4 regions of the Ensifer sp. Root1252 genome follow, and region 1 is predicted to be linked to each of the others. Evidence: riboswitches for the same ligand, from Rfam matches in the RefSeq annotation. Region 1 holds a riboswitch; each other region holds the start of a gene.

The links. A riboswitch is a leader RNA that binds a small molecule or an ion and turns the genes downstream of it on or off. The one in region 1 is predicted to bind cobalamin.
Region 2: another riboswitch for cobalamin. It lies ahead of metE (5-methyltetrahydropteroyltriglutamate--homocysteine S-methyltransferase); the one in region 1 lies ahead of ASD02_RS14790 (DUF1636 domain-containing protein).
Region 3: another riboswitch for cobalamin. It lies ahead of bluB (5,6-dimethylbenzimidazole synthase); the one in region 1 lies ahead of ASD02_RS14790 (DUF1636 domain-containing protein).
Region 4: another riboswitch for cobalamin. It lies ahead of ASD02_RS12655 (CbtB-domain containing protein); the one in region 1 lies ahead of ASD02_RS14790 (DUF1636 domain-containing protein).

The regions. Positions count from the first base shown of each region.
Region 1 covers NZ_LMDT01000012.1:457,728-465,168, reverse strand. Annotated here, with positions in the region: gene ASD02_RS14815 (mechanosensitive ion channel domain-containing protein) at 1-1,129, opposite strand, end outside; gene ASD02_RS14810 (DUF924 family protein) at 1,261-1,821, opposite strand; gene ASD02_RS14805 (iron ABC transporter permease) at 1,898-2,902, opposite strand; gene ASD02_RS14800 (ABC transporter substrate-binding protein) at 2,978-3,931, opposite strand; gene ASD02_RS14795 (ABC transporter ATP-binding protein) at 3,928-4,734, opposite strand; gene ASD02_RS14790 (DUF1636 domain-containing protein) at 4,757-5,170, opposite strand; cobalamin riboswitch at 5,278-5,494, opposite strand; gene ASD02_RS14785 (DUF1330 domain-containing protein) at 5,682-5,975, shown strand; gene ASD02_RS14780 (helix-turn-helix domain-containing protein) at 6,308-6,739, opposite strand; gene ASD02_RS14775 (oxidoreductase) at 6,829-7,441, shown strand, end outside.
Region 2 covers NZ_LMDT01000002.1:62,059-69,499, reverse strand. Annotated here, with positions in the region: gene metE (5-methyltetrahydropteroyltriglutamate--homocysteine S-methyltransferase) at 1-1,391, opposite strand, end outside; cobalamin riboswitch at 1,489-1,709, opposite strand; gene ASD02_RS04820 (hypothetical protein) at 1,748-2,041, opposite strand; gene ASD02_RS04815 (LysR substrate-binding domain-containing protein) at 2,172-3,116, shown strand; gene ASD02_RS04810 (aspartate/glutamate racemase family protein) at 3,074-3,811, opposite strand; gene ASD02_RS04805 (ABC transporter permease) at 3,817-4,638, opposite strand; partial or broken gene ASD02_RS04800 (ABC transporter permease) at 4,640-5,470, opposite strand; gene ASD02_RS04795 (PotD/PotF family extracellular solute-binding protein) at 5,644-6,942, opposite strand; gene ASD02_RS04790 (ABC transporter ATP-binding protein) at 6,975-7,441, opposite strand, start outside.
Region 3 covers NZ_LMDT01000012.1:689,998-697,438, reverse strand. Annotated here, with positions in the region: gene ASD02_RS15940 (NADP-dependent malic enzyme) at 1-140, shown strand, start outside; gene ASD02_RS15935 (LuxR family transcriptional regulator) at 317-1,054, shown strand; gene ASD02_RS15930 (acyl-homoserine-lactone synthase) at 1,209-1,853, shown strand; gene ASD02_RS15925 (DUF2865 domain-containing protein) at 2,041-3,111, shown strand; gene bluB (5,6-dimethylbenzimidazole synthase) at 3,020-3,811, opposite strand; cobalamin riboswitch at 3,856-4,065, opposite strand; gene ASD02_RS15915 (SDR family oxidoreductase) at 4,143-4,964, opposite strand; gene ASD02_RS15910 (phytanoyl-CoA dioxygenase family protein) at 5,056-6,249, opposite strand; gene ASD02_RS15905 (LacI family DNA-binding transcriptional regulator) at 6,350-7,375, shown strand; gene ASD02_RS15900 (quinone oxidoreductase) at 7,410-7,441, opposite strand, start outside.
Region 4 covers NZ_LMDT01000012.1:15,261-22,701, forward strand. Annotated here, with positions in the region: gene ASD02_RS12630 (GntR family transcriptional regulator) at 1-276, opposite strand, end outside; gene ASD02_RS12635 (DUF1194 domain-containing protein) at 482-1,276, opposite strand; gene ASD02_RS12640 (glucoamylase family protein) at 1,437-2,747, shown strand; gene ASD02_RS12645 ((2Fe-2S)-binding protein) at 2,744-3,607, shown strand; gene ASD02_RS12650 (CbtA family protein) at 3,683-4,477, opposite strand; gene ASD02_RS12655 (CbtB-domain containing protein) at 4,675-4,851, opposite strand; cobalamin riboswitch at 4,894-5,163, opposite strand; gene ASD02_RS12660 (TetR/AcrR family transcriptional regulator) at 5,162-5,854, opposite strand; gene ASD02_RS12665 (NAD(P)H-binding protein) at 5,958-6,788, shown strand; gene ASD02_RS12670 (anthrone oxygenase family protein) at 6,785-7,264, shown strand; gene ASD02_RS12675 (SDR family oxidoreductase) at 7,311-7,441, opposite strand, start outside.

The sequences.
Region 1 (7,441 bases):
CATTGGCGAGCGTGGTCACGAAGAACCCGACCACCGTGACCGCAAGCGCAATCGCGATGATCGGCGTGATATCCGAACGCAGCACGTTGAAACTGTGCAGGAAGAAGAAGCTCGACAGCGCAAAGGCGCCTGTCGAAATGGTCGGAATGAATGTCGACCAGAAGGCAACCGACAGACGCCGGAAATAGCTCGGCTCCTCGTCCGACTTGTCGTGGTGGATATAGGGTGAAAACAGCTTGTTACTGCCGACGAGGAAGACGAGTGCGGCACAGATCGACAGGAAGATCGCGGTCAGCAAGGGAATCCGCTTGTATTTCCAGACGAAGGTCAGCCAGCTCATCGTGCTGCGCGACAGCACCTTGGTTTCATTGGCCGTTGCCGACAGCGCCTCGTCGAACATTTCGACCGAAACGTCGGTGTTCTTCAACAGCGTGTTGGAAAACAGCGCGCGTCGCGTCGCCGTGATGCCGTTCGACAGTTTCGTCGCCTGGACCGAAAGGCCCTCGGCCTCCCCCGTCAGCGCATTGATCTCGCCGCGTTCGGCAAGCAGCCGCTTGCGCTCGGCCGTGACGATATCGGCTTCCGGTGGCTGCCCCGCGCCCGGTGGATCGCCGAGTTCGGTCAGCCGCGCCTTGATCTCGTCCAGCCGCGGACGCGTGGCGATCGAGGTCGAGATGATCTGCTTGGCGACGGCATCGACCTGCACCTTGAGCTCGGCAAGCGCAATGTCGTCGTCACTGGCCTTGGCAATGAGGTCCCTCAGCCGCGCCAGTTCCTTGCCGGCGTGAGCCAGTTGCTCCGCCGTCTGGCTCTGGCCGGCTTCGGCAGCAACGGCTGCGTCGGTCGGCTGCGCTGGCGTCGCGGCGTTTTGCGCCGGTTGGGCAGCACCCGCTGCAGGCTGCTGCACGTTCGCTGCCGGCTGCGCCTTGCCGTCGGCGGCCGGTTGTGTGTTCTGGGCAGGCTGCGCGCCGCCCTCGGCAGGCACTGCCGGAGCTTGAGCGGGCTTCTCGCCGGGTTGCGTCGTCGTCTGCACCGGTTGGGCGTTTTGCGCCACGACAGTGCCGGCACCGGCCAGCGACAGCAGGCAGACAGAAACAGCGAACAACTTTGCCACGAAATGCAATTTCAAAACCCTCGGAAGCCCAGACCTCGCCCGGATGCGGAATCGCCCCGGCAGCCGTCACAATGCGGTTTGAATACGAAAGACGGCGGAAAGATGCAAAGACACGGTAAAACATGCCTTCACAGCCCGTAAAACTGTCAGAATCCTGCGCCCGGCTGCGCCAGATAGGTCAGTTCCGCCGCCGTCGACGTCCGACCGACGAAGGCGTTGCGGTGCGGGAAGCGACCATAGGTCTCGATCACCTCCCGGTGCCGGATTGCATAATCGATATACATGGGATCGCCGAGCTCGGTGAAAAGCTTCACCGCCATCGTCTGATCCGTCAGGTTCTCCGAGTGCTCGAACGGCATGTAGAAGAACGCCCGCCACTCCGGCCGGACCGCCATGTCGGCGCCGGCGCCGACGGCGAGCTTGGCTTCCCGGAGCGCCAGGCCGTCGGTCGCAAAGGCAAGCGGCGTCCCCCGATACATGTTGCGCGGCAACTGATCGAGAAGCACGATTGCCGCCAGCCGGTTTTCCGGCGTCGCCCGCCAGATGTCGCCGATCTCCCTGGCAAGGGCGAGGTGCGACGCCTGGAAGCGCAGGAAGCAATGTTCGTCCAGCTCGCGCGACGGCTTGAACCAGTGGTCGAGCGACAGTTCCTCGAACCAGAATTTCAGCACTTCATCTGGGGTGCAGGCCTCAGCTTGATGGGTCATTCGCTCCTCATGTCATGCCGTGGGGACGGTCGACCTATCAGATAGGCGGCAATCGCACCGTGTCCATGCCGCTGGCTTACGCGCGACGCTTCAAAATGGCAATAAAAGCCATGCCGCCGACAAGCCCGGTGATGACGCCGATCGGCATATCCTCGGGCGCCATGACGACGCGGGAAAAGAGGTCCGCCCAGATCAGCACCAGCGCCCCGACGAAGGCCGAAAGCGGGATGACCCGGACATTGTCGCTGCCGGCAAACAGCCGCACGAAATGCGGCACCATCAGGCCGACAAAGCCGATCGCGCCGGAAAAAGCGACCATGACCCCGGTCAGAAGTGCGGTGACGACGAAGAGGACGAGGCGGAACCGGCGAACGGGAATGCCGAGCGTCGTTGCCGTCTCGTCGCCCATGGCAAGCGCATTGATCTCGCGCGCCCTCAGCACGAGGTAGCCGAGGCAGGCTGTCAGCACCACCGCGGGATAGACAAGATGCGGCCATTGCGCGAGCCCGAGACCGCCGAGCATCCAGAAAATCACCGTATGCACCGCCCTTGGATCCCCGAGGAAAATCATCAGGTTGCCGACAGACGTCAAGGTGAAGGCAACGGCCACGCCTGATAGCACCAGCCGGTCGGCATTGGTGCCGAGCACCCTTGTCACGAGCGCAACAAGTGCGGTCGCAGCCAGCGCGCCGGCAAAGGCAAACAGCGGCACCGTGGCAAGGCCGAGAATGAGTCCGGTGTGCAGTAGCGCGATGATCGCGCCGAGCGCGCCGCCGGAGGACACACCGAGCAGATGCGGATCGGCAAGCGGATTGCGGGTAACCGCCTGCAGCACGGCGCCGGTCAAGGCCAGCCCGGCTCCAACCAGCCCGGCAAGCACGACACGCGGCAGGCGCACGTCCCAGACAATGCTTTCGCGCCCCGCCGACCAGACGACGTCGACGCTGCCGGGCGACAGCTTCGAGGCGATGATCGACCAGACGGTCGAGACCGGGATGGGCGCTGAACCCCATGAGACGGCGGCAGTGATCGTCAGGCACAGCAACAGCAGCGCCGCGAGAATGGCGGTCGTGGTTTTCACAGTCCGTCCCTGGTCAATTATTGGAATGGAAAGGCGGGAGCATGCGAAACGGCATGCTCCCGCAGGCCGCCTCGGTTACATCGCCTGCCCGTGAAAGGCCCTGGCAAGGCGCGCAATGGCATCGATGTTGCGTGGACCCGGTGTCGCCTCGACATAATCGAGCACGACGAAGCGGTCATTCCTGACGGCATCGATGTTCTTGAAGGCGGGGTTGCTCTTCATGAAGGCGATCTTCTGCTCGGCGGTGACCTCGCCATAGTTGACGATCACCACCACCTCAGGGTTCTTGTCGATCACCGGCTCCCAGGAAATCTCGGTCCAGCTCTTCTCGATGTCGTCCATGACGTTGACGCCGCCCGCCGCCTCGATCATTGCCGTCGGGATACCGAACCGGCCTGACGTGAACGGCTTCTCCTCGCCGGAATCATAGACGAAGACGCGGGTCGGGCGTTCGATGCCGCCGGTGTCTGCAGTGATCTTGTCGAGATCGCGGCGATAACCGTCGACCAGCGCCTGCGCCCGATCCTCGACGCCGAAGATGCGGCCGAGATTGAGGATATCGACGAACATGTCGTCCATGACAGGCTTGCCCTTGGCCATGACGTGAATGCAGGATTCGGTCAGCTCATAGACGTTGATCTTGAAGGGTTCGAGCGTTTCCGGCGTCACCTCGCCCCCGACCTTCATGCCGTAGTTCCAGCCGGCGAAGTAGAAGTCGGCGTCGGCATTGAGCAGCACTTCCTTGGTCGGATATTTTTCCGAAAGCTCCGGCAGCGCCTTGACGCCTTCGCGCAGCTTTTCGTCCAGCGTCTTCCAGCCGGATACGCCGGTATAGCCGACCATGCGGTCCTGCAATTTCAGAGCCAGCATCATTTCAGTGAGGTTGACGTCGTTGGAAACGGCGCGCTTCGGTGCTGAATCGAAGGTCACCTCGCGGTTGCAGCTCTTGACGGTCACGGGATAGGCGAGCGCCGGCGTTGCCGCCAGAACCAGCAGGGCAAAGGCGGAATGGGCAATGAAGGTCTTCATGAAATCAGTTCCTGTCGAGCAAGTGAAAAGGAAAAGCGTGCGCCGCTCGAAACGGCATTGTTGTGGGCAGTGGCGGTGACGCCGAAGGCGGCGGAAAGCGCTTGTGGGTTGAGCACGTCTTCGGGCGGGCCGAAGGCCGTCATGCGTCCCTCCGTCAGGATCGCCACATCGGTCGCGAACTCGGCTGCCAGGTTGATGTCGTGCAGCGTGGTGACGATCGTCAGCTGCAGCGTCTGCAACAACTCGAGAATTTCGAGCTGGTGGCGGATATCGAGATGGTTTGTCGGCTCGTCGAGAATGATGATGCGCGGCTGCTGGGCAAGCGCCCGGGCGATCAGCACCCGCTGCTTCTCGCCGCCCGAAAGCGTCGCGAATTGCCGCCCGGCAAGGTGGGTGAGATCGAGATGCTCGAGCGCGTGCGCAACCGTCTCGCGGTCCCTCGCGGTCCAGCCGCTCATGCCCTCACGCCGGGGGATGCGGCCCATCATCACCACGTCGCGCACGCTGAAGGGAAAGTCGCTCGGCATTTCCTGCAGCACGACGGCAATGATCTTTGCCGCCTCGCGCGCCGTCATCGCCCAGATGTCGACGCCATCGACCTCGATTGCGCCCGCTATCGGCTGGGCCGAGCGATAGAGGCAGCGCAGCAGCGAGGTCTTGCCGGCACCGTTCGGCCCGAGAATGGCAAGCCGGCTGCCGGGCGCAATGGCAAAGTCGATCTCGCGGACCAGCCGCAGGTCCGGGCGCGGTCCCCAATCCAGGGCGTGGACCCGAAGCCCGGCCCCTGTCGCGGTGCAGCTCATCGGCTCGTCCCTCCCCGCGCCATCATTGGAAATGCCAGCCGATGTCTTCGGAGACCAGCATCGCTGCCGGGATGCGCGCCAGCGTCTTGCCGTTGAGCCCGCGCGGCCTCTCGGCCGCCCGCGTCATGCCATCGCCCCTTCCGGCATAGGTGGTCGCGAACGAGACGAGATCATCGATATCCTCCTCGGGCGAGATATCGCCAAAGAGGTAGGTCGCCTTGCCGGTTGCCTGGAAAGCGATGGTGCAAGGCCTGGTACACGCGGCCATGCAGACCGTCCCAGTAATGGAGAAATCCCGGTCGAGCGGCTCGCCGAGCGCGGCAATACTGCGGTTCAGCCGCTGGATCAGATCCGCTCCCGGACGGCATGGGCCGCCGGTGAAACGGCAATCGGTGCAGACCGTTATCGTGTGCTGTCGGGAAACCGGATTGGCCATGTCTCTTCTCCTCCGGATTGGTCCGGAGAGAATGTGGCAACGCGGCATGATGACGGATGACCGTCGCGCAAAAACCAGTTCTTTTCCATCGGAACACCCCGTCCGTTGTGGTTGATCGGTTCGATGGCAGGTCTCCTGGCTCGCGGGTCGCGGCGCATCCACGTCTTCCCGGCTGATCGCCAGTGACATGGTGTGAATGCGCTTTCCGCTCACAGTTGCGGGGGCAGCCACGGTTTCGGCCCCATTTGGGTCGTCCGCTCCGTGTTCCCTTTTCAGCCGCTTCCGCATTGTCGCGGTTGCAGCACCATCAAAGCCTTCGTCGCACACTTCGGCGGAGGTGACAACCGCCGCGACAGCACGGCCTTGGCCTATCAACATGTCGCATTTTTTCATGCGCATTTGTTATGTGATAACATAACATTATTCAACACAAAAATATGTTGACCAACTCGCCCGCACCGACCAACGGGCGTATCCTTCGATGGCGCCTGTGTGGAAAAGGAGATCTGCCATGGCCGCCTATCTGATTGCGGATGTCGAGGTCACCGATGCCGCGGCCTTTGAAGAATACATACGGGAAGTGCCGGCAACGGAGGCGCGCTATGGTGGCCGATATTTGGGGCGCGGTGGCGCTACCCGGGTGCTCGAGGGAGACTGGGAGCCGCACCGGCTCGTCATTGTCGAGTTCCCGGACATGCACTCCTTGCTCGAGTGGTACAACTCGCCGGCGTATCAACGCCTCAAGGCGATCCGAGAGCGCTGCGCCAAGACGCGGATCATGACGCTGGAAGGCGTTGCCACCTAAGCAGTCGGGCCGTCATTGTTCCAGCAGCTTCCGACGTTTACCGCAAAGGTGCGGCATTGGCATATCAACATGCGGCATATTTTCATATTCATCTGTTATGTAATATCATAATACAACACAAGCTAACGAATGATGCCTGCGACGCACATTGGCAGAGCACTTCTCACGCCATCAGGACGATCGATCGCGACTGTCAACCGGACCTATTAATCTGGCATCAGCGTTTGCCGGCGACGGTCATAAGACATTGCTCGACCAACGGACCGGCAACTCTGTGCTGGAAGCGATTTCAAGAGGCGTTGTCAGGCGATACTTCATCTGCCTGGGGTGCCTCATTCCGGTGCGGCGATACGAATGGGACGTGTCCCGACTGGAGCGCCGGTCGCCCGGTCGATGGTGACGGGATCGATCTCCGTTCCGGTCTCGGCGTCGAAGAACCGGGTTACCTCGCCCCCGCCGCGATGCTTGCGTCCCCACGCGCCGATGGCAAACAGAACCGGCAGGAAGTCTTGGCCAGCTTCGGTCAGGACATATTCGTCTCGTGGCGGACGATCGGAATAGCGGCGTTTCTCCAGCAGCCCCTCCTCCGTCAGCGCTGAAAGCCGCCCCGTCAGCATCGTCGGCGCGATACCAAGACTTTTGCGGAAATCATCGAAGCGGGTCAGGCCCGCATGGGCATCTCGCATGATCAGCATGCTCCAGGCATCCCCCACAAGCGCAAGGCTCCTGGCGATCAGGCATGGCTGGCTCGACAGATTTTTCATGTTAGTATCTTTTTGATAGTGACTAACTACTAATTTAATAGTAACTGAATGTTCAGCGATATTCCATGATAAAATGAAAGCACAAGCCGATGAGCAAGACAGAACGCGGCATTGCCCTGGTCACGGGCGCTTCCTCAGGCATTGGGTTGGTGACAGCACGAGCGCTGCGGCACGATGGCTACCGTGTCTTCGGTACCAGCCGAAAGCCGATGCCCGATACCCCGGACGGGATCACGATGCTGATCTGCGATGTAACCGATGACGCATCGGTGCAGACAACCGTCGACGAGGTTCTAAGTCGCGCAGGACGGATTGATCTTCTTGTCAACAATGCCGGGATCGGACTGCTCGGCGGCGCTGAGGAATCCACGACGAAACAGGCGAAAGCCGTCTTCGACGTAAACGTGTTCGGCATCATACGCATGACAAATGCGGTGCTGCCCACGATGAGACGGCAGCATCGAGGACGGATCGTCAACCTCAGCTCCATACTCGGGCTGATCCCCGCCCCCTACAATGCGCTCTACGCATCGACCAAACATGCCATCGAAGGCTATTCGGAGTCTCTTGACCACGAAGTGCGAACGCAAGGCATCCGCATCGTGCTTGTCGAGCCCGGCGTAACCCGCACATCCTTCGAAGAGAACATCACGCGACCGGACCGCCCGCTTGCCGTTTACGACACGGTTCGCGCCGACGCGG
Region 2 (7,441 bases), on a different contig from region 1:
CGTGCCTGGCGCACCTCTGACGTCTGCGGGAAGGAGCCGATCGTCGTCGTCGGGAAGAGCGGCAGTGCCAGCCTGTCTTCCTGCCGCCGCCGGCGCGTTGCAAAACTCGATTGACGGCGGCTGTCTGCTGCCGTCAGGTTCTTCAAGCGTCCGGCAACGAGTGGATCGTGGACCTTGAGCGAGGTCAGCCGTGCCTCGACCGCAGCAATCGATTTTGCAAAGACCTGCTCGGGATTGGCCAGGCCCGGCTCGAATGCGCGGGCAAGCAGGCTGAGTTCGTCCAGCTTCTGCAGGGCGAAGGCAAGCCAGGAGACGAGCTCCGGATCGAGCGCTCGTTCGAGATCGAGGTCGATTGGCACATGCAGCAGCGAGCACGATGGTGCAAGCTCGATACGATCGCGGCCATGCGCCTCGATCAACGGCTGCAGCCGGCGGAAGAGGCCGGCAAGATCGGTACGCCACACATTGCGGCCATCGACGACGCCGAGCGACAGCACAAGCTGTGCCGGTACCGTCTGAAGTAGCAAGTCGAGCTGTTGCGGCGCCCGCACGAGGTCGACATGCAGCCCGGCAACCGGCAGCGAAAGGGCTGTCGGCATGTTGTCACTGACCGCGCCGAAATAGGTCGCGAGCATGATTTTCAACTGCGGAAGTTCCGAGGCGAACGTCTGGTAGGTCAGCGCCAGCGCCTGGCGTTCCCGCTCAGTGAGATCGAGCACCAGGCATGGCTCGTCGATCTGCACCCATTCGACGCCGGCTTCCCCAAGCTCGGTGAGAAGCTTCGTATAAACAGGCAGCAGCCGCTCGATCAGATTGATGGTGTCGAATCCGCCGGCAAGCGCCTTGCCCAGTTTCAGGAAGGTGACGGGGCCGAGGACGACAGGGCGGGTGACATGCCCGAGCGCCTTGGCTTCGAGGAAGGCGTCAAGCGGCGCATTGCTCGTCAGCTCGAAGCGCTGATCCTCCGCGAATTCCGGAACCGTGTAGTGGTAGTTCGTGTCGAACCACTTGGTCATCTCCGGCGCCTGGTTGCCCCCGTCGGGCCCGCCATGCGTGCAACCGGACGCGCAGGCGGCAGTCGTCGAACCGCGCGCCATGGCGAAATAGGCGTCGAGGTCGACCGGGCCGCCCTTCCAGCCATAGGCCGGTGGCACCGCACCAACCAGCACTGATGTGTCGAGAACCTGGTCGTAAAGCGAGAAGTCGTTCGATGGAATGATCTGGATCCCACGCGCCTTTTGCGCGGCCCAGTTTTCGGCCCGCAGCCTGGCGGCGACGTCGAGCAGGTCCTGTCTCTCGATCTTGCCGGCCCAATAACGCTCCAGCGCGAACTTCAGTTCACGGTGGCTGCCGATACGTGGAAAGCCGAGATTGGCTGTCTTGATTGTCATTTCCTTACCCCGAAGGTTGTGGGCAAGGCTTTGAATGCGACGCATCCACGACCGAGACTGGCTCGCTCGTCAAGGCGACACATCGGACACCCCGCCCGTGGACGTTATCTATCGCGGCAGGTCTCCTGGCTTGCGGGTCAACACGAACCGTCCCGTCTTCCCGAGGCGTCTCCCTCAGTGACATCATTGGACGACCGCTCGCCGCTTACAGTTGCGGGGGCAGCTCCGGCATGAGCGCCTTGCAGCGCCGCACCGAATTCCCTCTTAGCTCCGGCCTGTCGTCAGACGAGCCGCAGAACCACGATTGTTCGACAATGCCCCGCAAAGTCGACGGCGTCAATCGTATAAAGAAATGTTTATGTCTTTATTTTCTCCATTCGGCCGAGGTCGAAAGCTTGTCGCGAGGGCGGCGACGCGACTTCATCATTTGGCGTCTGCGGCGAAAGGGCACCGCCCGGATCAGAGCCCGCTACGTGCTGCCACGGATCAGCAACATCGCCCGCGCGCGCCCGGATGCTGTCATTGTCTCGCGTCAGGCCGATGTCCCTCAGTTGGAACTCGCTGAATGTATCGATGGTCGTCGTGGCGTCGGCAGCTCTCTTGGCCGAAGTCCAGACGTGGAGGATGATCGATCGCAGTGCGCTAAGCATTGCTAACCCCTTCAGTTCTGTGGTGATGTGTTCGCGAGAAAATTGAGGATTTTGGTGGTTTCGCGCAAAGCGATTTCTCGCATGCTGCCATAAAGAATGCTTATCTCACTTCATGAGCAAGATTCCCCCCATGAGTGCGGTGCGCGCGTTCGAGGCCGCAGCCAGGCACTTGAGTTTCACCCGCGCGGCGCAGGAGCTCGGCATGACGCAAGCCGCTGTCAGCTATCAAATCCGACTGCTGGAGGACCGCACCGGCACGCCGCTGTTTGTCCGTCTGCCGCGGGAAGTGCGCTTGACGGCTGCCGGACGGCAGCTTGCGCCGAAGGTGACCGAGGCGCTCGATCTACTGGGTACGGCGTTCTCCGAGATTGCCGACAAGACCGAGCATCACCTGCACATCTCGGTACTGCCAACCGTCGTCTCAAGTTGGCTTGGTTCCAGGCTCGCCTCGTTTCAGACAGCCCATCCAAACATCAGCATTCGCGTGCACATGTCCACGGAGCTGATCGACTTCAAGCGCGATGCGATTGATCTCGTGGTGCGCAGCGGCAACGGCGACTGGTCGGGCAATGAAGTGTTTCCTCTTTTCCCGATCGAATACATGCCCGTCTGTACGCCGACGTTCCTGGAAAAACATCAGCTGAAGGATCCGGCCGACGTTCTCACGGTGAGGCGCTTCGGCAACGCCAGCTGGTGGCGGCGCTGGATGACCGAAGCGGGCGTGGAACCGCCGGCCAGCAATGGCACTGAGCTGATCTTCGACGTCCAGGCAATGGATGTGGCCACCACATTGCTCGATCATGGCATTGCCATGGTCGTCTCCACCTTTGTGATTGAGGAGCTTCGCAGCGGAAAACTCGTCCGGCCGTTCAACCATGTGGTCAGGGATGGCCGTGCCTATTGGCTGGTCTATCCGCAAAGCCACCGGCGGCAGAACAAGATCCAGGTGTTTCGCGAGTGGATCATTGCCGAAGCCGCCACATCGAACGCGCAGCTGGCCGCCGTGGCCGGAGAGCTTCCCTCGGTACGGTCTCAAGCCGAGATCGGTGCGAGCGCGCTCATAAGACCTGAATAGGATTTGCTGAGCGGCGGAGCATAGGAGCCGCGCTTGCTGGTCGTCAGTCCTTGCGACACCAACGCCTCGGCCTGCTTGACGGCTGCCGATACGCCATCAATGACCGGAACGCCGTATTCGGCTTGAAGTGCGCGCGCAAGATCGGCCATCCCGGCGCAGCCAAGCACGATCGCCTCGGCGCCGTCCTCAACGAGCGCCAGCTCGATTTCGCATCGCAGCTTCGCCAACGCGGGCGAAGCCTTGTCCTCAAGCTGCAGCACCGGGATGTCCGCAGCGCGAACCTTCGTCCGGGCACTCATCCCATAGCGTATGACCAGGTTCTCGATAAGCACACGCGACCGCTCGAGTGTGGTTACGACGGTGAAACGCTGAGCAAGCATGGCGGCCGTCGCCACAGCGGATTCGCAAAGCCCGACCACGGGGATGCGGGCAAGCGCGCGGGCTGCTTCCAGACCAGTATCGTCGAAGCATGCGATGACGGCGGCGTTGGCGCCTGCCGCTTCGCCGTCCCGGATTTCGGTGAGCACGCCCGGAAGCGCGATCGCGCCATCATAGTGGCCTTCGATCGAAGCCGGTCCGGACTTGGACGTCCTCGCGATGATCTCCGTGTTCGGGCCCGCGACGGCGCGGGCTGCGGCCGCCGCCTTCTCGGTCATGGATAGGGTGGTGTTCGGATTGACGATCAGAATGCGCATCGAACCTAGCTCATTTTTACCTGCCGCCGACGAAGCGTCAGAATGACGGCAAGCGCGACGAGGATGGTGGTGAAGGAGAAGAGCGTCGTGACCGTGCCCAGCGCGTAAAGCACCGGCGTCGTCACATTGGTGGTCATTCCGTAGATTTCCAATGGCAGGGTGTTGTAGCTGCCCGAGGTCATCAGTGTACGGGCGAACTCGTCGTAGGAAAGGGTGAAGCCGAAGAGGCCGACCCCGATCAGGCTCGGCGCTATCATCGGCAGCACCACATGCCGAAACGTCTGCCACGGGGTGGCGCCGAGATCGCGGGCCGCCTCTTCATAGGCCGGCGAAAAGCGGTTGAAGACGGCAAACATGATCAAGACGCCAAAGGGTAGGGTCCAGGTAAGATGTGCGCCGAAGCCGGAGGAATACCAGGCGGGCTTCAGGCCAAACTGCTGGAAGACGACACCGATCCCGAGCGAGATGATGATCGAGGGCACGACCAGGCTGGCAACGGTCAGGTAGAAGAGGGCCGTCGCCCCCTTGAAGCGGTGGCGAAAGGCAAGGCCGGCGAGGAGCGCCACGACGACGTTGACCACCATCACCATCAGTCCCAGCGTGAATGAGCGGCGGAAGGACGCGCCGAAGTCGCCGACCGCCTGTTTCTCGAAGAGATTGTAGAACCAGTGCAGCGATAGTCCGTTCAACGGAAATGTGAGACCGCCATTCGGCCCCTGAAAGGACAGGATCAGCACCGCCGACAACGGCCCGTAGAGAAACAGCACGAACAGGGCGAAGAAGCCCGCGAGCAGGTAGAATTCAAGGGTGCGCCGCTCATGGTTCATCTCAGAGTTCCTTTCGGATATCAACGACCCGAAGGATCGCGGCGACCATCAGGAGCACGACGATCAGCAGCACTACCGCATTGGCGGCCGCAGCCGGATATTGCAGCAGTGACATCTGGTTCTTCATCATCAGCGCGACCGAAGCGCTCTGTCCGCCCGACATAACTTGAACCGTCGAGAAGTCGGCCATGACGAGGGTGACGACGAAGATCGAGCCGATGGCGATGCCGGGCTTGGCGAGTGGCAGGATGACGTTCCAGAGCACTTGCCGGCCGCTGGCGCCGCAGTCGCGCGCCGCTTCGATCAGCGAACGGTCAATGCGCATCAGCGTGTTGAAGATCGGCGTCACCATGAAGAGCGTATTGAGGTGAACCATGGCAAGCACGACAGCAAAATCGGAATAGAGCAGCCACTCGATCGGTTGCGGAATGATGCCGAGGTCGATCAGCGTCGAATTGACGAGGCCATTGCGTCCAAGCACCGGGATCCAGGAGATCATGCGGATGATGTTCGAGGTTAGAAACGGCACGGTGCAGATGAGGAAGAGCACCATCTGCATGGTCGTCGTGCGCACGTGGAATGCGAGGAAATAGGCGGCCCAGAAGCCGATCAAGAGTGTGAGGCACCAGACGAGGGCGGTGAATTTCAACGTGTTGAGATAGGTCTTCCACGTCACCCACGAACCGAGCGTGTCGACATAGTTCATGGTCAGGAAGTCCGGATAAAGCCCGGCAAAGTCGTAGTCCCAGAAGCTGACGACAAGAACCGTCAGGATCGGCAGCACGAAGAAGAACCCGAGAATGAGGATGAGAGGCAGCGCCTGCAGATAGGCGCCCAGCCTTTGCAGCCAAGCACGGACACTGCTGGGTCTACCGGCCAAGGCCCCCGATGGCTGCGAAATTGCCACTACCGCCATTGTTCATCCTCTCGCGTTGCTCGTCAGGTTCCGCTCGCTGCGGGCGGCCCCATTCGAGGGCGCGCCGCAGCGAGGGCGTTTCGTCTGCCTCAAGCCGCGATGAACTCGTTCCAGCGCTTGATCATGTAGCGATCCTCATCCATGACCGAGTTCCAGCAGGCGACCTTGCCCATGCGGTCTTCGAAGGAGCCGCCATCGCGCACGGCACCGGCCTTCTCCATGACCTTGCCCTCCGGCGAGAGGATATCGCCCTTTGCCGGCTTGCCCTCGACCCAGTAACCCCACTCGTCCTCGGACATGAAGCCCTTGGCCGTGTCCATGGCGGCCGAATAGTAGCCCTGACGGTTGAGATAGGCGCCGACCCAGCCCGACAGGTACCAGTTGATGTATTCATAGGCCGCGTCGAGCTGGGCGCCCTGGAGATGAGCGGCAAGGCCGAGGCCGCCACCCCAGGCGCGATAGCCTTCCTTGAGCGGCTGGTATTTGCACGCGATCCCCTTCGAGCGGACGGCGGCGACGGCCGGTGACCACATGGACTGGATCACCACTTCACCGGAGGCCATCAGGTTGACGCTCTCGTCGAAGGATTTCCAGAAAGCGCGGAACTGACCGTCCTGCTTGGCCTTAATGAGGAAGTCGATCGTCTGGTCGATCTCATCCGTCGTCATGTTGCCCTTGTCGGCATATTTGACGTTGCCCAAGGCTTCCATGATCATGGCGGCATCCATGATGCCGATTGACGGGATGTTGAGGATCGCGGCCTTGCCCTTGAAGGCCGGATCCATGATGTCGGCCCAGCTCGTGATGTCGCGGCCGACGAGATCCGGGCGGATGCCGAGGGTATCGGCATTGTAGATCGTCGGAATGAGCGTCATCCACTGGGTCGGCGACTTCGCGAAGGTCCTGGAAGCCTGCGCCTCGACAAAGCCGACGGTGTGCGGGGCGGTGCCTTGGGCGATAATGCTTTCGGGCTTCAGCTTGCCGTCGATGAACAGCGGGACGATCTTGTCGTAGTACTTGATTTTCGAGACATCCATCGGCTGCATCACTCCGGCCGGGAAGACCTTCTTGGCGATCCAGTATTCGATGTCGGCGATGTCGTAGGAATCGGGCTGCGTCACTGCCCGCTGGGCCGCGGCGTCCGAATCCGTCGCAGTCATTTCCAGTGTGATGCCGAGATCCTGTTTGCACTTCTCGGCAATGGCATTGATGTTGGAAACGCCGGTGCCGAACTGGCGCAGCGTGATCGGGTTTTGCGCCCAGATCGTCGGAAAGCCGGTGATCGCCCCGGACCCGGCAATCGCGCCGATTGCCGCCGCACCGGTCTTGAGCAGCGTGCGTCGGGACAGGCCCTCCTTCGAGGTCTTCGGTGTAGTTTCATTCGTCATGCGCAGTTCCCCTTTTTTTGATGGTTGGTCACTCATGCTGAAAGGCGACCGAGGGGGACGACATCCTCCAGGGCCCAGCTCAGGGACACCGCGTCGCCGACCGACACGGTTTTGTTGAAATAGTCGGCATCGCTGACGATCACTGTGAAGTCGTCGCTGCCGGCGCCACTGACGGTCAACTTCACCGAAGCGCCGCGATATTCGATGTTGGAGACCACCGCCTGAAAACCGAGGGTCTTTTCCGAGGCAGGCTCGAGGCGAACGCGGTCGGTGCGGATGCCGATGTCGATTGGCGCACCGATTTCCTGTGCGATGTCGCGAACGGCAAACCTCGGGCCACCGGCCGCCTCCATCTCGACGATCCCGTCACGGATGGCGCTCACTCGGCCCGAAAGCACATTGTGGTCGCCCATGAACCGGGCGACGAAGGCGGTTGCCGGCTGCTCGAAGACGATACGTGGCGCTGCCGCCTGCTCGATGCGGCCATCGTTCATCACCA
Region 3 (7,441 bases), 230 kb from region 1:
CGATGACGGACAGCCTGCATGTCGGACCGATCCTGCTCGGCTCAGCACTGCCGGCGCACATCCTGTCGCCGTCCGTGACCTCGCGTGGCGTCGTCAACATGGCGGCACTCGCCGTCGTTGAAGCCAGCCATCCGGGCTAGCGACGCCCTCGTTTTTAAGGGCCGCCGCACCCGGCGGCCCTGTGATGCTGCCGCGACCCTGGGCAACAACCATTGTTTGCAAGGGTCGACAATCCACAGCAAATCGGCTGTCGGTTCTGGACAAAAGGTGAACCCCCAACCATTGTGGGGTTTAGCGCAAAAATCGGTGTTGTGGCATGACTGAACAACAGGCTGTCCTCGACATGCTGGAAATTCTGGAATGCGGAGGCTGTGTCGAGCCGGCCCATTTCTTTACGTTGATGCGCCGTACCTTTCGCATCGCTCATCTCCTATATCTTGAAGCTGAGCCCTATGCCGACGAGCTCAAGATCTGCCGGTTGCACCACACGTTCGGTGCCTACGCGGCCGAGCTTTATCTGACGCGGGAGCTCTACCGTATCGACCCGATCCTCAAGCTGGCGCTCGGTGGCGTCAGGCCTGTCGAATGGACGACGGCGCGCCACCGCTTTCCCGAATGCGAGCCATTGTTCAAGACGGCCGAAGAGATCGGCCTTTCCAGTGAAGGCGTCGCCCTGCCGCTGCCCTCGCCGGCCGGCCGCACCGCCTTGCTGGCCATCAACGTCAATATGTCGGCCGCGGAGTGGTCGATCTATCGGCGCAACCACTTGCGCGACTTCCAGCTCGCCGCCAACCTGTTTCATGCCGGCATGCTTGAAAACGCCGCCATGACAGGGGGGCTGAACACGCGCGATACGCGCCTCACAGGTCGCGAAACCGAGGTTCTCACCTGGTCGGCGGCCGGCAAGAGCTATTGGGAAATTGCCACCATTCTCGGCATTTCCGAACGCACCGTGCGTTTCTTCATGACCAATGCCCGCCGAAAGCTCAATGTTGTCTCCAACACGCAGGCCGTGGCCCAGGCCGTTCGCCATGCACTGATCCCGACGGTTTGACCCACCCTCAAGACGCTCCTCCTTCGCTCATCTGAAAACCCGTCTATATTTAGTGGGAAAAAACGGTTTCCGGAACTGTCGGTAGTGACAGTTTCGCCCCTGCCTGAGGACTGACAGCATCACGCCATCCCCCAAAACAAGGATGGAGAAGAAGATGATCAGGATCCTCAACGGCAGGACACGCGGACAGCACCCACAGTCCATCGACGAGATGTTCAAGCTGCGCAAGCGCGTCTTCCACGATTTCCTGAAATGGGACGTGCAGACCGATGGGGAATGGGAGATCGACAATTACGACAAGTCGAATCCGCTCTATATTCTGTCCTATTCGCCGGAGACGGGAAAACTGCGCGGATCGCTGAGATTGCTGCCGACGCTCGGCCCCAACATGCTGGACGATACGTTCCCGATCCTGCTTGGCGACAACCCTGAGATCCGCAGCGCCTCGATCTGGGAATCGAGCCGCTTCTGCATCGACCCGGAGATTTCTCAGGACCGCGCCTCCAACCAGGTGACCGTCGCCGCCGCAGAACTGATGTGCGGTGTCGGCGAACTCGGGCTGGCCTCCGGCATCAGCCATATCGTCACGGTGACCGATGTCTTCCTCGAGCGGATGTTCCGCCGCATGGGTTGCCCCGGCGAGCGCATCGCTGACCCGCACCGGATCGGCTCGGTCTATGCCGTAGCGGTCGCCTGGGAAGTGACGCCGTCGCTGCTCAGCGCCATGAAGGCCGTAGCGGCGATCGAAGGCACGGTTCTTGAACGGCCGATGTCGCTGGAGACGGCACGCGCCGCCTGATCTCTAACGCTCCTTCCGTTCCTCCCACCGGACGGAGCTGTTAACGCAATGCGAGGCTTGTCGTTGCACCGGCGGCGACAAGCCTTATGATAGGGCTGAAACAGGAAGTGCCGACAGCGACCGAACCCGGACAACAAGGGTGGCGCCGTGCGGTTGCAGGAATGGACGTTCGCCCGTGTTCCGGAACATGAAAACCCTAGCCGCGGCGACCTTGCCGCTGCTTCTGGTTCTTGCCGATCAGGCGCTGGCCTCCAGCGTGTGCGACCGCCTGAACACTCGGCTCGCCGAACTGCCCGCCGCCATCGAAACTACGGCCGATACCCGCGATTATGCGAGCGCGATTTCCCGACAGAACATCGAATTGCGCCGGGCGCGCAACGATCGCCGACGCGCCGGCTGCGGCACAGGCAGCGTCGTCGTCTTCAACGGCGGCGACCCGGATATCTGCACAGACATCAACAGTCTGATCGCCGAGATGGAAGACAATCTGCGCATCCTCAAATCGGAGCGCCAGCAGCTGATGTCAGGCGATGGAGACGATACGCGCCGGCGCATCCTCGCCGCCCTCGAGATCAACGGTTGCTATGGTGGCAGCGAGGAATTTGCGACCGCCGACCCGGACGAGCCGGAAACGTACCGCAACATCCTGCGCGATCTGCCGCCGGACGAAAGCTACGGACCAATGCTGCGGGACGGCGAAATGGGCACCTACCCGCCGGAAAGCGGCGTCTATTCCGGCACGCTTCGCACCATGTGCGTGCGCACTTGCGATGGCGCCTTCTTCCCGATCTCGTCCGAGGCAAGCCCTGTGGACTTCGCCCGCGACGAGCAGGCCTGCCGCGCCCGCTGCCCGGGTGCCGAAACAGAACTATTTTTCCACGACCTGGCGACCGAGGAGAGCGACCAGATGGTCTCCGCCTCGACGGGACGCCCCTATAAAGAACTGCCAAACGCCTTTGCCTATCGGACGCGCGGCGTCGGCAAGCCGGGCATTTGCGGTTGCCAGATTCCAAAGATCGCGACGACGCCCAAGGCTTCCAGTGGCAACACTGGCAACAGCGAATCGTCGATCATCGTCATCGAGGGCAAGAAGGAAGCGGCCGCCCCTACCGCCAAGGCGGCTGCGGAGGAGCGCCCCTACGATCCCGCCAAGAGCAAGGTGCGGGTCATCGGGCCGACGTTCCTTCCCCAGGAGGAAACGTCGATCGACCTTCGCCATCCGAAGGGTCCGGGCTACCAGCCGGTTCAGAGCAACTGATCGCAGCGTCTGCCTTTCGGCAGGTTCCCCAGCCTTCCTCGAACACCAGCTCCTCCAGCGGCAGCCGCTGGCGCCAGCCCTTAACCGCAAGTTCCGGCTCCTGGTAAAGGCGATCGACATATCCGAGGCAAAGCCAGGCGACGATCACGACATGATCGGGAATGCCGAGGATCGCCTTGATCTCATTTTCATGAAAGATACTGACCCAGCCGACACCAACGCCTTCGGCGCGCGCCGCAAGCCAGAGGTTCTGCACGGCACAGACGGTGGAATAGAGATCCATCTGCGGGTTATGGGTGCGCCCGAGAACGACCGCTCCACCGCGCGTGCGGTCGCAGGTGACGCAGATGCTCAAGGGTGCCTTGCGGATCCCCTCCAGCTTCAGGGAGCGGTATTTCGCTTGGCGGTCGCCATCGAACATCAATGCCGCTTCGTCGTTGGCGCGGGAAAAGGCCTGCCATACCCGCTCGCGGGTTTCGGCCTGCCGGACCACGACGAAATTCCACGGTTGCATGAAACCCACCGATGGCGCCCGGTGCGCAGCATTGAGCAGGCGCATCACCACATCGTCAGGCAAGGGTTCGGCCAGGAACTGATCCCGCACGTCCCGGCGCGTTTCGATGGCTCGATAGACGGCTTCGCGCTCGTCGGATGAAAAGGCCTCTGCAGCCGCAAGGCCGCCATTAGCGTCAGTCCGCATCGTTCGATCCCCAACAATGCACAACCTTCCGCCGTCCGCGCGGATATCGGTCTATCTTGCCAGGCCGGTCTTCTGACTTCGGATCAACCGGCCGCCTCACCTTCCCAGATCACATGAAGATCCAGTGGCAAGATCTTGAGCAAGCACAAAATCCCTAGAGGCAGTCGTCCCCGTCACAGCGTTGGGCACGTTCCGGAATAACACCGGATTCCCGATTCTCCCGCGTTGCGGGCACCTGACGGCGTCATAAGGGCACAGCCCACAGGGAATGACAAGCAAGTCCGGCGTCGCTTGCCGGTCACTCCACAGGGCCTCGCGACAGCGTCAGATGTCAGAGCGGCGCGACCGGATGCGGCGAGCCGTCATAGCCGCCCCACACCGACTGGTCGAAGCAGATGACCGACCCCGTCATCAGGCCGGACTCATCCGACGAGAGATAGGCGCAGGCACGCGCGACTTCCTTGGGGTCGACAAGCCGACCGAAGGGTTGGCTGGCGGCCGCCTTTTCGAGCCAGTCGTCTGCCGCCCCATGAAATTCGCGCTGGATGCGGTCTTCCCCTTCGGACGCCATCCAGCCGATATTGAGGCCATTGACGCGAATGCGGTTGCGCAGCAGCGCATAGGAGGTGTTCTTGGTCAGCGTCTCCAGCGCCCCCTTCGACGAGCAATAGGCGGCGATAAACGGCTGACCGGCCATCGCCGACATCGAGCCAATATTGACGATGGTGCCCTGCGTGCCCTCCCGCCGCATCAGCTTTACCGCTTCCTGCATCAGGAAGAACGGTGCGCGCACATTGACAGCGAACATCCGGTCGAACAGTTCGGGGCTGGTGTCCAGGATGGTGCCGCGATCGGTGATCGCCGCCGCATTGACCAGCGCATCGACGCGCCCGAATGTGGCGTCGCAGGCGCTGACGACCTTGCGCGCGTCCTCGACCTTTTCGAGGTCTGCCTCGACATAAAGTACCTGCGCGCCGGTTGCCTTGCGGATCTGCTCGGCCTTCGCTTCGCCCTTGGCAACGTTGCGTCCACAGATGACGACACCTTTAGCCCCACGTTCCGCAAACAGGTTGGCGATCGTTGCGCCCAGCCCCTGCGTCCCGCCGGTGACGATGGCGATCTTGCCGTCGAGACGGCCATATTGCTCGGTCATGAAAGTCCTCCCAGAATTGAAAGTGAGATGAAAACAGGGCGACCGGCCCCCGCCGCAGAACGCCGGGGACCGGAAAGATCGATTCTGCCGTTCAGCTCAGCTTGCGCTGTGCCTGCTCGCCAAGCGCGCTTCTGAAATCCGCATCGCTCCACCTGCCTGCCAGCGCCTCATGCATCAGTTGCGCCTGGGTCTTCGGCGCGAGACCGCCCAGCGGCGGATCGCGATCGAGATTGGTCGGGAAGGAATAGCCCTCGGCACAGGACGCAATCGCATTGGCCGCCTCATCGGCCGAAAGCGTGCCGGATGCCACGAGTGCGGTCAGCGCCGGGTAGAGGGCTGCACTCATCCTGGCGCGATCGACGGTCTCCATCGCCCTCCCGAAGGCCGAGGAGACCTGGAGCAGGTTGGCGACGCGCTTGATATCAGTCGAATGATTGCTGCCGGCCGCATGGAAGAGAGCCGGGTTGAAGAAGACGACATCGCCCTTTTCCAACGGCAGCTGCACGTGATGCTGGTCGAAATAGGCCCGGAACTCCGGACGTTTCAACGCGAGATAGCCGGGCACGTAGGTCTGGCTATAGGGAAGGAAAAGCGTTGGACCGCTCTCGATCGGCATGTCGCAATGGGCAACGGCACCTTGCAACGTCAGCACCGGCGACAGCCTGTGCACATGAACAGGATACTGCTCGATGACATCAGAGGTCTGGAATCCCAGATGATAGTCGCGATGGGCCGCCTGCGACGCGCCGCCGGGATTGACGCGATTGACCTGCGCCGTCAGCTGGTAGTTCGGACCAAGCCAGGCTTCGCTGACGAGCGCGATGATGGCGTTGGCGTAATAGGCGGCAAAGTTCTCAGGGCTTTTCAGGCAGTGTTTTTCGAGCGAATTCCAGATCCTGTCGTTAGCGCCGGGCTTGGCAAAGTGGTCGCCGCCGCCACTGTTGGTGCGGTGTTGCTCGTCGATGATGGCGTCAAAGATGCCGCTGGCCGCATCGATGACTGATGTGTCGGCATAGGCGTGCTTGAACACCGCCACCCCGGGCCCGGTTGCCAGCACCTCGCAGATTTCGGCCAGGGCAGCGCGGCGCCCCTCGGTCGTGGCGCAGGCGGCAACCAGGCTGGCGCTGTCATAGATCAGCACATTTTTCTCGCAGGCGAGCGCGTGTGGATAATCAGCAAGGTTCGTCTGCCGCTCCACCTCCGCACGGAACGCCTCGATGTCGCAGGCATCCTCGCTCAGCCACACACGGTCGAGGCGCTGGCGCGCCCTGTTGTCGGTCTTCATCTCGTTCCTCCTCAGAAACTTTCGATGTCCCGACTATAGGCGGCGTGAGATCGTGATATAGAGCAGGAATCCATCAAAAAACCATCAGGAGAGTTCGTCGTTGGCACATCCGTTTCTGGTCAAGGATATCGCCTTTCAGGCGGGACTCAGCACCGCGACCGTCGACCGCGTCCTGAATGAACGTCCCGGCGTGCGCCGGCAGACGGCAGCCCGCGTGCGAGCCGCCATCCGCGAGCTGGAGAAGCAGCAATCGGGATCGGAGATGCAAGGCCAGAAGCGCGCGATCGATATCGTGATGGAGGCGCCGGAGCGCTTCACCGAGGCGGTCAGGCAGGCGTTCGAAACCGAGGCGCCGACCTTCATGCCGACCACGTTTCGCTGCCGGTTCCATTTTGCCGAGATCATGCGGCCGCACGACATCGCGCAGCTGCTCGACCGCGTCCGCCTGCGTGGGACCGACGGCGTCGTGTTGAAGGCACCTGATGTGCCCGAAATCGTTGGCGCCGTCGCCCGCCTCGAACAGGCGGGAATTGCGGTCGTCGCGCTTGTCACCGATCTGCCGAACTCGGCGCGCACCGCCTATGCCGGGGCCGACAACCGCGCGGCCGGCGAGACGGCGGCCTATCTCGTGGGCGAACGGTTCGCCGGGCAGGCAGCAACCGTGCTCGTGACGATTTCGAGCAGCCGTTTTCGTGGCGAGGAGGAACGCGAAATCGGCTTTCGCCGGGTGCTCCGCGAGCACTATCCGGCGATCCGCATCGTCGAGATCAGCGAAGGCTACGGCAAGGACGCCGAAACCGGTGTTCTTGCAGCAAGAGCGCTTGCGACAGACGCCGACATCAATGCCGCCTATTCGATCGGCGGCGGCAACCGCGCCGTGCTGGCCGCCTTCGAGCGCCTCGGCCGCGACTGCAGCCTGTTCATCGCTCATGACCTCGACCAGGACAATCTGGCGCTGCTGCGCCAACGCCGGATCCATTTCGTCCTGCATCATGACTTGCGCAGCGACGCCCGCATGACTTTTCGCGCTATTCTCGCACGACGGAGCGGCGCCGGGCAAAAGCTGGGCGGAAGCCGACTGTCGGCCGTCGAGGTGATTACACCCTACAACGTGCCCATCATTTGAAAGGCGGGCCCCGCGACGACACGGGGCCGGTCTCTCACTCCGGCAAAAGCACGATCTTTCCGGAAA
Region 4 (7,441 bases), 440 kb from region 1:
CGCAAAAATCTGGCGGGCTTCATCCGGCGAGGGATGGGCGACGAAGGCGCCGCGGTTCTTCTCGACAATGACCAGCCCCTCATAGGCGAGCGACTGCAGCGCGGCGCGCACCAGCGTACGGCTGACGTTGAACAGATCGCCGACATCGCTTTCGGACAGCTTGGTTCCGGGCGCAAGCCGTCGTTCGACGATCGCATCGCGCAGCTTGTCGCGAATCTGTCGGGTGCTGGTGTCGGTGGACGCGTCGGCCGCCGCAGGATGGGTGGTCAGGGACATGAAGGAAATCGATCCACGATTGAACGCGGCATCTTATCGACGCGCGCGCCCTACAGCGCCGCGCGTCTTATTAGACGCGCAAATGTCGCTGTAGCACTTTGAATGGCTGCCTGTTTTTATCCTTAAATCGAATAGGATTTAAGGAAACATGCAGTAAGGAAACGACAATCTGGCATGGCAAAGCGTCGTTGCCAATGTGGGCCGACTACTTGTCAAGTTCGGGATAGACGCGGTCGATGAAGCCTGGCCGGAGCTTCTCGCCGATCAGGCAGTCGGGCGCGGGCAAGGCATCGACGAGGCGCACACGCGGCGGTGGCGGCAGGCCGCTGACCTCCAGGATCAGCTTCTGGCGGATGGCGATGGCGAAATCTTCCGGCTCATGCACCGGCAGCACGAAGGAGCCCGGGCCGCCGACGACGCACTCGGCATAATACTGGTCGAGCGGCCCGGTCGAGACGGACGGTCTAATCAGGATCGCCAGGCCATTGATGATGATGCCGCGGGCAATGGCGATGTCGCGGGCGGGAATGACCGGTGGGCCGATATTGTTGGGTCCGTCGCCAGACACGTCGATGATGCGGCGCATGCCGGCAAAGGCGTTGGAGTCGATCAGCGCTGTGCCGTAAGTGAGCGCGTTGGAGATCGAGGTGCCGCGGCGGGTGCCGACGGGGCGGGCCTCGATCAGCGCGGCAAAGGCGTCCGCTTCGGCGGCGTTGGAGATCACCTGCCAGGCAACGACGGAGGATTCGTTGACGGTGCCGGCCCATTCGAAATAGCCAAGGGCGATCCGGCCATAGCGACCGCTCGTTACCGCATTGAGGAAGTCGGAATGGCGCAGCGCCTGCACGTAGCCGGCGCGCTGGACGCGGGCTTCGTCCAGATCCATCGAGCCGGACATGTCGACGGCCAGCACCAGTTCGACATCGACGTCGGTGTGCGCGGCGGTCGATTGGGTCGGGCCACCAGTCAGGGAAAGGATCAACGCCAGCATGGTTAACATCGCTTCAACCCGTCATTGCGAGCCGCGTCATCTCAGGAAATGTAGCACAGGATTGGCTTATCGCGACTGTTTGGGGTTGGCTGACCTTCAATAAAAGGTGATATCGACAGGGTTTACTGCCGATCGATACCGTGCCGACGGGCCTGCATGAGCTGAGGATATGCTTCAACAGACACGGAATACGGAGCGTTTTCAGGTCGATAGGCTGCAGTCCGCCGCTTTCGACTATTTCCTGCGCTATAGCGATGCCGGCACCGGGCTTGTCGCCGATACGTCGCTTCCCGACGCGCCCTCAAGCATCGCTGCCACCGGTTTCGGGCTTTCCTGCTACCCTGTTGGCGTCGAGCGCGGCTGGATCGGGCGCGGCGAAGCGGCCGGCCGGGTGCTGATGACCCTGCGGTTTCTGGCGCAAAGCCGGCAGGGGAGCGATGCGCTCGCCACCGGTTATCGCGGCTTCTACTATCACTTTCTCCACATGAAGACCGGCGAGCGGGTGTGGCAGTGCGAGCTTTCCACCATCGATACCGCGCTGCTGATTGCCGGCGTTTTGACCGCAGGCGCCTATTTCTCCGGCGACAGTGCGGGGGAGCGGGAAATCCGCGCGCTTGCGGATAAGCTCTATGCCCGGGTGGATTGGCGCTGGGCGCTCGGCCGTGGCGAGATACTGACGATGGGCTGGCGACCGCCCGGGCGGTTTCTTAAGTATCGATGGCAGGGCTACAGCGAGGCACTGCTGCTCTACGTGCTCGCGCTCGGCGCGCCGCACCATGCAATCGGCCCGGAGCACTACCGCGAATTCACGGCCGCCTATGCGTGGACCACGGTCGACGGTGCGCCGCATCTGCAGGCCGCGCCTTTGTTCGTCCATCTCTTTCCGCAAGCCTGGATGGACCTTCGCGGCATTGGCGATGCGCCGATGCGTGACGAGGCGACTGATTATTTCGACAATACCTGCCGGGCGATCGCGCTGCAGCGAGCCCATGCCGAGCGCAATCCCGGCGATTTCGCCGGTTACGGCGGGGATATGTGGGGCCTCAGCGCCTGCGGTGGACCGGCGGGGCGGCAGCGGCTTGTCGATGGGCGTTGGCAGCGGATGCTCGGCTATGCGGCGCGCGGCGCGCCCGGTGGTCCTGACGATGGCACGCTGGCACCTTGGGCACCGGTTGCCTGTCTGCCTTTCGCTGCCGATGCGTCGCAGTCGGCACTCGCCGAGCTCGAGAACTGTTACCCGGACATTCTGTGCGAGAGCCGGTTTCCCGGCGGGTTCAATCCGAGCCTGCCCGGTGTGGGCCCGGAGGGTTGGGTCGACGACCGCGTGGTCGGGCTTGACCAGGGGCTTGTCGTGATGATGATCGAGAATGCCAGAAACGGTTTCGTCTGGGAGCTGACGCGCAGCATTCCGGCCATACGGCGCGGATTGCAGCGGGCGGATTTTCGCGGCGGCTGGCTTGAGACCAGGGAGACGGCATGAGCTTGGGCCACGAGCGGCAGGACGAGCGCCCGGCGGAGGACGAGGCGGACGCGGCGTTGCGCCAGAGCGCCCTTGGCGTTCTCGCGCACCTGCAGTCGTCTTTCCCCGAAGTGGGCTTTTCGCTCGGGGCCGCCGGCGACGTATTTCTTCCCGAGGCGCGGTTCTGGGTGGAGGAGGGCGTCGGGCTTGAAGACAGCCTTGCCTATCAGGATCGCTTTGCCGAGGGCATGGACGACAAGATCCGCGCCGCCCATCTGATTGCCTTTTACAGCAACCAGCTCACGCTCGCGCTTGGCGGCCTCTATCTCGGTGGGGGCATCGTGGCAGCCGTTCGCGGCCTTCGCTTCGAAGAATTTTCGCGGGCCTATGGCGAACGGCTTGTCGCGGCCAAGCGGTTTCATTTCAGCCTTGCCTTGCCCGCAGCCGGGGATCATGCCCCGGCGACTGCGGACGTCTTCGGCGAAACCTTCGCTGCGCATCTGGCGCCGATCGTCGTCATGTTGAAGCGTCGCACCGGCCTGTCCTCGGGCGCGCAATGGCGGCTTGCGGCGGATTCGCTTGCCGGTGGGTTCCTGGAGATCGGCCGCGTCCTCGGCGACGAGGAGACCGCGATGGCGAGGGCGCTGGCGATCGTCAAGCGCGCGGGTACGTCGCTATTTTCCGACAAGCTCCGTTACGAGGACATCGTGATCGAGATCGGCGGCAATCATGCGCTGTCGCGCACCTATCGCCTGCGCGGCGGCTGCTGTCTCTATTATCGAACGGAAGGTGGCAGCTTCTGCGACAGTTGCGTGATGCTGGCGCCGGACGACCGCCGCGCGCGGTTGCAGGCGCATCTGCTGGCATTGCAGGCGCGCTGAGACATCTCGACGACAAAGCCCCTGATATCGGCGATATCAGGGGCTCCGGGTTGATGGCGAAATCTGGCCGGTCTGTTACGCCTTGGCGAAACGATCGTTGATGAAGCCCGACACGACGCCGAGAACAATCCAGAACGCGAGCGTGGTGGCAAGGGCTGCCACGGCGAATTCAGCGCCGAGCACGGCCGGCACATTGCTGGAGATGTCCGACGGTTGCGGCGCGCCATAGACATGCGGTGCCGCGATCAGCACGAGGCCGATGATCTTGGCGGCGATCTCTTGCCGCAAGACCAGCAGATAGAGACCGGCGGCAGACAACAGCACGGTTGCACCCCACCAGACCTGGCGGTCGCCGAGTTCCGCGGCCGGGAAGCCCGGCAGTTCCGGCGGCAGACCGATTGCCGGCAGCATGTGCACGGCAAGCCAGCCGCAGGCGCCCCAGAGCGCGCCGTTCCTGAGCGTGATCGGGTAGCCGATGACGAGGCTGACGCCGGCGAGCAGCAGCGCGAAGCCGGAGCCGGTCACCAGATTGGCGATCAGCGTGCCGGAAAAGCGGCTCATGCCGAACATGATGCCGCCTTCCTCGTGTTCGCCCTCATGGGCGTAGGCAGGCGTGATCGGCGACAGGGCGTCAAGCAAAGCGCCAATCGGCGAAACCGCCTTCAGCGACGAATGCTGGTCGTGGTTTGCTGCGGCCGGATCGGCCGTTCCCGGCTGAACGGCTGGTTGTTCGCCGGCGGCCGGTGCCTCGCCTTCGAATTCTTCCGCGTGCAGGATCAGCGGTACGACGCGTAGTTCCTGGGCGCCGGTCATGAAGACACCGGCAATCAATCCAGCCACGATCGCGGCCAGAAGCGTTCTGACAATCATTTTCGATATCCCTCGATATCGGCGCGCCATGCATCTGGCAGGCAGCGCCGTGTCCCACTGGCAAATATGCGAACGGCTCCGTCCGGCAGATCTTCAATCTGCATCAGACGCGAGCAAACGCGTCCGGCTGTCTGCCGGAAGCGTTTTTGTCCGCAGCTATGTCGATGCGGAACGCAAGTCGCGTCCCGGAACATCGCTTAGTGGCAGGGGAAGCCATAGGAGTGGCGGGTGTCGTGCGCGGTATCGTGCAGCACGGCCGAGTTCGCCAGGCCTGCGCCGAAGACGAGGAAGCCGCCGATGAGGAGCGCGATGATACCTGCGGTCAGACGATCGCTGAGGGAGAGCGGAATGCTCGAAACTGTAGATGTAGCCATGACAACCTCCGTGATGGCGTCGGGATCTTTCCCGGTTTGGGCCCTATGCCCGCATCGACTGGCAGGTTTCCTGGCTCAGGACGTCGGGTGAGATCACCCTGGATTTGCCTCGCCTTCCCAGAGCAAGGGCCGCCCTCTCGCGGTCTTGTCTCCAGTGGCTTCTTCCGGATCGCTCCGGAACGGCGCATTCACGTCGCTCTACAGTCGCGGGGTCGGCCGTGATTTGAATGCCCAGCATGGGTCCATCCGTCACGTTCCCGTTTACTCCCGAAACGCGTTCGCGTTGCGGGAACCAATCGATCCACGATGATTAGGATCGCACCCCGGAGATGTCAATTAGACTTGCGCCGCCGCCCGGTCCATCCGCGACAAAATCACGAAGGATCATGCGTTTATAGGCTTCGACGATCTGGTCGCCCTCTGCTCTGGTGACGGAGACCGCAAGCCGCATCGTGCAATCGCCGAGATGCATGATCAAAAAGGCGGCGCTGTCGATCGTTTCGCGCGGCGTGTCGGGCGCAAACCGAGCCCAGACGTCGGCCAGAAGCTGGCCGCCGGCACGGCTTTGCAAAAGGTCGATCTCGCGCAGCGCCTTGTCGGCCTGCATCGCTGACCAGATGTCGCGCATCACAGGCTCGGCCAGGAACATATCGTAATAGATGTCGAACAGCATGGAGAAGGCGTCACGCAGTTCCGAGATCGACGTCACCTTGGCAAGCTCGGCCCCGATGCATTCATTGCAGACCGCATTGTAGCGCTCGGCCAGCGTGCGCACGACCGCCGCCTTGTCGGGGAAGTACTGGTAGAGGGAGCCGATCGAGATTCCAGCCTTTTCAGCGACTTCGCTCATGCGCATGGCGTCGCTGCCCTTCTCCTGGATGATCGCCGTGGCGCAGGAAAGGATGTGCTCGACGCGCTCGCGGCTGCGCTTCTGGCTGGGCGTGCGGCGCAGCGCCGGCTCGTCGTCAGCGGGGATTGTGGAAGGGCTTGCATCGGGAATCATGAGTAATGCTCACATTTTGACTTGACTCCTAAAATACGAGGATTTATCACATTTGCAAATGTGAGAGATGCTCATGTTTTGCAATCAACCTCAGGAGGAAGCGATGACTGACAAACTCACACTGGTTCTGGGCGGTACGGGCAAGACGGGGCGGCGGGTGGCGGCCCGCCTTGAGGAGCGGGGTATCGCGGTGCGCATCGGCGCCCGTTCGGCATCGCCTTCCTTCGACTGGACGGATGAGGCGACCTGGGCGCCCGTGCTTGAAAATGTCGAGCGCATCTATATCAGCTACCAGCCGGATCTGGCGGTGCCGGGCGCCGTCGAAACCATCCGCAAATTCTCGAGGCTTGCCGTTCGCTCGGGCATCAAGCGGCTGGTGCTTCTGTCGGGGCGCGGCGAGGACGAGGCGGAAGCGGCCGAGCGCGAACTGCAGGCCTCCGGCGCCGACTGGACGATCATCCGGGCAAGCTGGTTCTTCGAGAATTTCAGCGAGGATTTTTTGACCGATTCCGTTCGCAGCGGATCGGTGTTCCTGCCGCCGGATGAGATCACCGAACCCTTCATCAGCACCGACGACATCGCCGACGTGGCAGTTGCAGCCCTTCTGGACGAGGGGCATGTCGGCAAGGTCTATGAGCTGACAGGCCCGCGGCTGATGACCTTTGCCCAGGCCGTGGCCGAGATCGCGACGGCTGCCAACCGCCGGATCGGCTATCAGTCCGTGCCGGTTGCCGACTTCACGGTGCAGTTGCGGGCCGCCGGATTGCCTGATGACTATGTCGAACTCATCCGCTATCTCTTCACGTCGGTGCTCGACGGGCGCAATTCGCAAGTGACGTCCGATGTCGAGCGCGTGCTTGGGCGCAAACCGCGCGACTTCGCCGACTATGCCCGGGAGACCGCTGCAACTGGTGTCTGGAGTATCGCCGCATGATCCCGCTGATCCCCGCTCTGGCGTTTGCCGCCGCAATCGGCTCCGGCCTGATGGCCGGGCTGTTCTTCATCTTCTCGGTCTGCATCATGCAGGCTTTGTCGCGGCTGCCGGCGGAGCAGGGGATCGCGGCGATGAACGCCATCAACGTGGTGATCCAGAATCCGCTGTTCCTCAGTACCTTCATGGGCACGGCGCTTCTGGGGCTCGCGCTGGTCGTCGCGGCCTTCATCTGGGGCGGTAACGGCAGCCTGCTGCTGGCGGCCGGCGGCATCGCCTACGTCGCCGGCGTGCTGATCGTCACCATTATCTTCAACGTGCCGATGAACGATGCGCTGGCGGCTGCCACGTCTGGGCAGGCTGCCACCGAAATCTGGCAGCAGCACTACCTGACCGACTGGGTCTGGTGGAACCATGTGCGCACGATTTCCTCGATCGGCGCTCTGGCGCTGTTCATTCTGGGTTTTGCGCGCAGCTGAAGAGAACGACCGACGCGACCCTGTGAAGGTCCGCCGGTCGTTCATTTCAATCAACCAGCGAGCCGCAGGTGAGGTTGGCGATCGCGCCGGTCATGGCGCCCGCCCGGTCCGAGGCGACGAAGGCGGCATAGTCGGCGACCTCGTCGAGCCTCGGGAAACGGCCGAGCAATGTGCCGG